One region of the Pectobacterium versatile genome, then DNA from elsewhere that is predicted to be linked to it. Evidence: predicted binding sites of a transcription regulator. Region 1 holds the regulator's gene; the other holds the start of a gene.

What was found. The regulator PurR, encoded in region 1, represses purine synthesis genes. The targets are predictions, from matches to a motif close to CANGCAAACGTTTGCNTG.
Region 2: a site for PurR is predicted at 952-969, ahead of EIP93_RS18870 (nucleoside-specific channel-forming protein Tsx). Genes of this name have one in related genera too.

What each region holds. Positions count from the first base shown of each region.
Region 1 covers NZ_CP034276.1:2,880,780-2,884,243, reverse strand. Annotated here, with positions in the region: gene EIP93_RS13005 (riboflavin synthase) at 1-80, shown strand, start outside; gene cfa (cyclopropane fatty acyl phospholipid synthase) at 144-1,295, opposite strand; gene purR (HTH-type transcriptional repressor PurR) at 1,627-2,652, opposite strand; gene cydH (cytochrome bd-I oxidase subunit CydH) at 3,044-3,133, shown strand; gene EIP93_RS12985 (C40 family peptidase) at 3,235-3,464, opposite strand, start outside.
Region 2 covers NZ_CP034276.1:4,168,039-4,171,502, forward strand. Annotated here, with positions in the region: gene ampE (beta-lactamase regulator AmpE) at 1-103, opposite strand, end outside; gene ampD (1,6-anhydro-N-acetylmuramyl-L-alanine amidase AmpD) at 103-675, opposite strand; gene EIP93_RS18870 (nucleoside-specific channel-forming protein Tsx) at 1,094-1,954, shown strand; gene nadC (carboxylating nicotinate-nucleotide diphosphorylase) at 2,099-2,989, shown strand; gene ppdD (prepilin peptidase-dependent pilin) at 3,308-3,464, shown strand, end outside.

The DNA.
Region 1 (3,464 bases):
CGCAGACACAGGCCGTGGTGGATACCGTCGAGCGAGTGTTAGCCAGCAAGCAGGCGAGCGAACTCGGCAAGGAAGAGTAATTCCTACGTTGCAGATTCTAGTAAATCGGACGGCGTTTCTACCGTCCGGCTTTCTCTTTTCTGTCAGCGCGCAACGCGCAATCCACCGTCGATCCCATCCGTGCTGAACACGACCTGCCAGAGCTGAAGTTTTCTTGCTCTGAAGGCCCCTGCACAAAAGTTAAGATAGTAGCTGAACATCCGGCGGAAGCGGGCCGTATAGCGTGTGGAAAGCGGTGGCGAGTTCTGCTGAAAGCGAGCGTGCCAGGCCATTAATGTACGATCGTAATCAGACCCGAAATTATGCCAGTCTTCCATCACCAGGTAAGGCTCACTCGCCTGCGCAATATGCTGTATGGAAGGAATGCAGCCATTGGGGAAGATGTATTTATGAATCCAGGGATCGATATGCGGGTTGGTCTTATTAGCCCCGATGGTATGTAGCAGAAACAGTCCATCGGGTTTTAGATTACGCCGTACGACGCGGAAATAATTGTCATAGTTGCGCGGCCCGACATGTTCAAACATGCCAACTGACACCACGCGATCAAATTGCCGATCGAGATCGCGGTAATCCTGTAATTCAATGGTGACGTTCAGATCCTGACAGCGCTGCTGTGCCAGCATTTGCTGCTCTCTGGAAATAGTGACGCCGTAAACTGAAACGCCGTAGTGGCGTGCCGCGAACTCGGCAAGTCCGCCCCAACCACAGCCGATATCCAGCAGCGTCATTCCTGATTTGAGCTGGAGCTTTTCGCAGATCATGGTGAGTTTATCTTCCTGCGCCTGTTCCAGCGTCTGTGCCTGTTTCCAATAAGCGCAGGAGTATTGCATGTAAGGATCTAGCATCAGGGTAAAGAGATCATTACCTAAATCGTAATGCGCTTTACCGACAACCTGAGCGCGTCGGCGGGATTGCAAATTCGTGATGCGGGAGAGGGCGACACGCGTCAGGTCGTGCAGGCGGCGGGGCAGTTGAGTATCCAGCCCTGCGCGCAGAACGCGATGGGAAAACATATCCAGCCGTTCACAGTCCCACCATTCGTCCATGTAGCTTTCTCCCAGCCCTAGGGATCCCTCACGCAGGATACGCTTAAAGAAGTTGGGGTTGATCACGCGGATGTCAAAAGGGCGAGTGCCGTTGATGGTGATATCCGCGGTGGCTAACATGTCCTGTACGATGTGGAACCAGGGTGCGGTCTCATCATCCCATTCTTCTGTATAAGGCAAACCCATCATGTCTCCTTAACTTTTCACATGTAAAAGTATCGTAAAACACACCTGGACAACACTTATCACAGCCGAGGTATCGGCTGTCACCAGAGAAAATGAAACACGGTATTATACCCGTCATACTTCAAGCCGCATGTACGTTGGCTACGTTCACTCACCCGAATCACTTACTTGAGTAAGCTCATCGGGATTCCCTCGCTTGCCGCCTTCATGCAACTCGAATTATTTAGGGTATAGAATTATAACGGCTTCAGCCAGCCTACAAGAGAATTGGCTGAAGCAGAGAGAGGAAGCAGGCAGGAATAAGAAAATCGTCTGTACAGAATAGCGGCGGCTAGCGGCGATAGTCGAGGTAGGGGCCGTCTGCCACCGAGCGACGTTCAATCAGCGTCGGGTGTACTTCAATGACGTGCGCATCTTCTCGTTTACTGGTAATGCGATCCAGAAGCATAGAGAACGCGGACTGGCCCAGACGCTCCTTTGGCTGGTGGATGGTGGTCAGCGCAGGCGTAAAGAAGCGTGCGTGGCGCACGTTGTCATAACCGATCACCGAAATGTCCTGCGGTACGCGCAGACCCAGTTCATCAGCCGCACAGATAGCCCCCATCGCCATAATATCGCCACCGCAGAATACGGCTGTAGGTCGCTGTTTCTGTGCGAGAATTTGATGCATGGCTTTGTAGCCGGATTCCGGTTCGAAATCGCCCCGAACCACCCATTCGTCGCGTACGGTGATGTCGGCTTCCTTCAGCGCTTTCAAAAAACCGAGGTAGCGTCCGCTGCCGGTGTTGCGTTCTTGAGTACCGGGGATGGCGCCGATATCGCGATGGCCGCGTTCAATCAGGTAGCGACCTGCCATATAACCACCTTCAAAGGCGTTATCGATAATCGTATCGGTAAAATCGCTGTGCATCTGTCCCCAGTCCATCACGACCATCGGAATGCTGCGATAATCTTCCAGCATGCCTAATAACTCGGGTGGGTATTCGGCGCACATCACCAACAGGCCGTCGACGCGTTTTTGCGCCAGCATGGAAAGATAGGCGCGTTGCTTGCCGATGTCGTTATGCGAATTACATAGCACCAGCGTGTAGCCTTTGGCATAGCAGCTGTTTTCAACGGCTTCAATGATCTCGGCGAAATAGGGGGCTTCGCTGGAAGTAGCCAGCAAGCCGATAGATTTAGTGTGATTAACTTTGAGGCTGCGGGCGACGGCGCTGGGTGAATAGTGCAATTCTTTGATTGCTGCCCTGACGGCTGCCTTAGTCTCTTCGGCGACGAAACGTGTTTTATTGATCACGTGCGATACGGTTGTGGTGGAAACGCCAGCACGTTTTGCCACATCTTTAATCGTTGCCATCTAAAAATGACTCCTGAACTTACCTGTTACAGACGTAAGTATATTGTTAATCGTTTGCCTACGTTTAATGTTCTTCTTCTAAGCTAAAAAACAGGATTTCAGAAGGAGAATGCCGAATGTTATACCGAAGGGATCTGGGTTGACGTTTTTCGACTGATACGCAGCGCTTTCATAAACAGCGGATTGTGTCCGATTTATCATGAAAGTGAAAGGGCTAATTTATACTATTAGTGATGCATTCGTCCGAGATTTTTCGCTAGAATTATGAAAGAATCGTAATAACCCTATTATTTGTAGCTTTAACTACCTAAACGCGGATTTGGCTGTGAAGGGGGGGGCTTTTTAGACGAAGCTTTCAGATAAAATTTGTTCGCTAATTAAGGAGTATTTTATGGATACAGATCTGAAGATGTCTTTGCTGACAACCATTGGTTCGTTGGCTGTGATCATCGTGTTTAGTTTTACAGCGGTGCTGAACTAACCGAACGATGATTTTGTGCGGGTTAGGTATTCAGACACGTTGATGTTACATAAAACGTGTCTGAATCGTTTCTGTTCGACGTATGTAATCTATTATCACTCTTAACGAATCGTCTGCGGTGTGACCACGCGACGCGCGCCAACGTAGTGCTCCTGCCAATAATCTTCACTCAACTTGCTGATACGAATATCTGACCCTGTCCGCGGCGACTGAATAAATTTCCCTTCACCCAGATAAACCCCGACGTGATCGGCTGCGCCACGATTATTGATGCGGAAGAAGACCAGATCGCCACTTTCCAGCTCACTCTTTTTAATCGGAGCGGCATCAC
Region 2 (3,464 bases), 1.3 Mb from region 1:
CGTGCCGGAACACGACCTCAAGCCGATGATCGATCTGCCAGTGCTCGCCCTGTTTGAACAAGCGCTCCCATGCCAGCGTAAGCAACAGTGTAAACAGCGTCATTAATCCAGACTCCCTTTGTTCTCTGTCCAGTTTTCTTGTAGCAGACGATGATAGCCGTCCCAGTCAAATGCCGGGCCGGGGTCAGTTTTACGTCCCGGAGCGATATCGCTGTGTCCGGTAATGCGCGACGGCGTGATGGGATAGGCCCGCATTAACAGGCCTGTAATCGCAACCAGTGAGTGATACTGCTCCGCGGTAAAAGGCAGCGTATCCGTCCCTTCCAGTTCAATGCCAATAGAGAAATCATTGCAGCGTTCCCGGCCTTCAAACACCGAAACGCCAGCATGCCAGGCGCGCTGCTCGAAAGGCACATACTGTGTGATTTGCCCATCACGACGAATCAGGCAGTGTGCCGCGACGCGTAAATGGGAAATATCGGCGAAATAAGGGTGAGCAGTGGGATCCAACGTAGCCGTAAACAGTTGATCGATATACGGGCCGCCAAATTCACCGGGCGGCAGACTAATATTGTGGATCACCAGTAGGGAAGGCACCTCATTATTCGGGCGACCATCATAATGTGGTGAAGGCGTGTGTGTAATGTCGGATAACCAGCCATTTTCCAAAAGCATCGGCGATAACCTCGCATCGTATCGTTTGCCGGCTGAATCAGGCGTAAAATCAATTTCAGGCATAAAACCATGTAGCTAAAAGTCCTTGTATCCAAGATACCATGTTTCACGCCATGCTATCTATTCAACTGGGTATCAATAGGTTTTACCGTTTTTTTTGTGATATTCCCGCCAGTTTTCCTGCCTGAAAGTAATCCCGATACCTTTTTTAGTAAGGTGAAATCCCTAACACCATTATGTGATTAAAATCACATTACAAATGTAATAGAGCAATAATAGGCAATCGTTTTCGTGCATTGCGTCTATTTTTACTTAAAATGCATGACAAAATTATCTTCTGATTTTTTTAGATATTACCAAAACTTATTTTGCGGTCTCACGTACGACGTACATGACGTCTAACACTATGGTACTTAAAATGAAAAAAACTTTCGCTGCAGGCGCCTTGCTCGCCCTGTCATGCTCAATGCCTGCTCTTGCCGACAGCAATAAAGCCGAATATCTGTCCGACTGGTGGCATCAGAGCATTAACGTCGTCGGCAGCGCCCACACCCGTTTCGGACCGCAACTGAACAGCACGACTTACCTGGAATACGAAGCATTTGCGCGTAAAGACTGGTTCGACTTCTACGGCTACGCCGATGCGCCTAAGTTTTTTGGTGGCGATCCCGACAGCCGTGGCATTTGGGACAAAGGCTCTCCGCTGTTTGTCGAGATCGAACCACGCTTCTCTATTGATAAGCTGACGGGGGCTGACCTCAGCTTTGGCCCATTTAAAGAGTGGTACATCGCCAATAACGTTATTTACGATCAGGGTCGCAACAGCGGTTCACGCCAAAGCACGTGGTACATGGGCTTAGGTACTGATATTGATACCGGCACCGATTTGTCTCTCTCACTGAACGGCTATGCCAAATACCAATGGCAGAACTACGGTGCAGCGAACGAAAACGAGTGGGATGGCTACCGTGTAAAAGTGAAATACTCTTACCCACTGGGCTCAATGCTGGGCGGCAACGTCTCGTATATCAGTTTCACCAATTTCGATTTTGGCTCAGAACTGCGTGATAAATCGAATGCAAGCCGCACCAACAACTCCATTGCCTCCAGCCATATTCTGGCGCTGGGCTACGACCATTGGCACTACTCTTTCGTCGCACGTTATTTCCACAACGGCGGCCAATGGGCTGATGGCGCAGAACTCAATTTCGGCAAAGGTCCGTTTGAAGTGAAATCTACCGGTTGGGGCTACTACCTGGTCGTTGGTTACAACTTCTAAAATCACATCCCTTTCCGGCGATCGCAGATCGCTCGCCGGAAAGTTAATAACAGTAACAGATTGAATTGTAATAACTATTCATTCTGGATGTCCTGATATAAACAAGGTAGCATAGACCTCCGAATCCCCCTTCGGAGTTTTGTCATGTCAACGCGTCGCTACAGTCAGGAACAACGCCAAAAAGCCTTGCTCGCTCGTATTGCACAAGATATCCCCGCCAGCGTGCAACTGGCCTTGCGTGAAGATTTAGGTGGCATCGTCGATGCTAACCAAGATATTACCGCCCTTCTGTTACCCGACAATGAGACCGTCAGCGCACGCATCATCACGCGTGAAGCGGGTATATTCTGCGGCACGCGCTGGCTTGAGGAAGTCTTTTCTCAATTAGGCAACACGACAACGATCGTCTGGCACGTTGCCGATGGCGACGCTATCACTCCCAACCAAACGCTGTGTGACATCACAGGCCCGGCCAAACAGCTCCTGACAGGCGAACGCACTGCGCTGAATTTCCTGCAAACGCTGTCCGGCGTCGCAACCGAAGTCAGCCGCTATGTTGCCGTATTGCAGGGAACGCGCACTCGACTGCTGGATACGCGCAAGACGCTGCCGGGGCTGAGAACCGCGCTGAAATACGCCGTATCATGCGGTGGCGGAGACAACCACCGACTCGGTTTATCCGACGCCTTCCTGATTAAGGAAAACCACATCATCGCCGCAGGCTCAATCAAAAATGCGGTAGAAAAAGCGCAGTCTTTACGCAGCGATGTTCCGGTAGAAGTTGAAGTCGAATCGCTGGATGAGTTACAGCAAGCGCTGGAAGCGGGCGCAGATATCATCATGCTGGATAATTTCAGTCTGGATAACATCCGGCAAGCGGTTGGCATGACACAAGGTCGCGCGTTGCTGGAAATATCCGGCAATGTCACCCTCGACACGCTGCGTGGCTATGCGGAAACTGGCGTGGACTATATCTCAGTGGGAGCGTTAACCAAGCACGTACAGGCACTGGATTTATCCATGCGCTTCGTCTAACCGTTCCTCTATTTCTACCAGCGAGATGCTATTTCGCATCTCGTTCACCTCTCATCCTCTCGCACACCATCGTAACGCCATAGGCTGCCAATCCCACACGAACGTCCTGCCCCGACAGCGTGAAAATTGCGTCTCTGCTCGCAAAAAGTTTTCAATCCTCTGCAAATATCTAAAAACATGTCGTGGCGCTTTCCTGTTTCACGTTTCCCTGCTCGTCAGCCTTCACGCTCTTTTTTATGCTGCCAGCCATTCATATGGATTTATGTAACGCAACATTTATGCGCCACAAAATTTATATGCAACAACAGGGAAATCAACATGACAAAACAACAAGGATTTACGCTGATTGAGCTGATGATCGTCATTGCGATCGTCGCCATCCTCAGCGCTATTGGCGTACCGGCTTATCAAGGCTATCTGCAAAAAGCAGCGCTGACGGACATGCTACAAACGATGGTGTCTTATAAAACGCCAG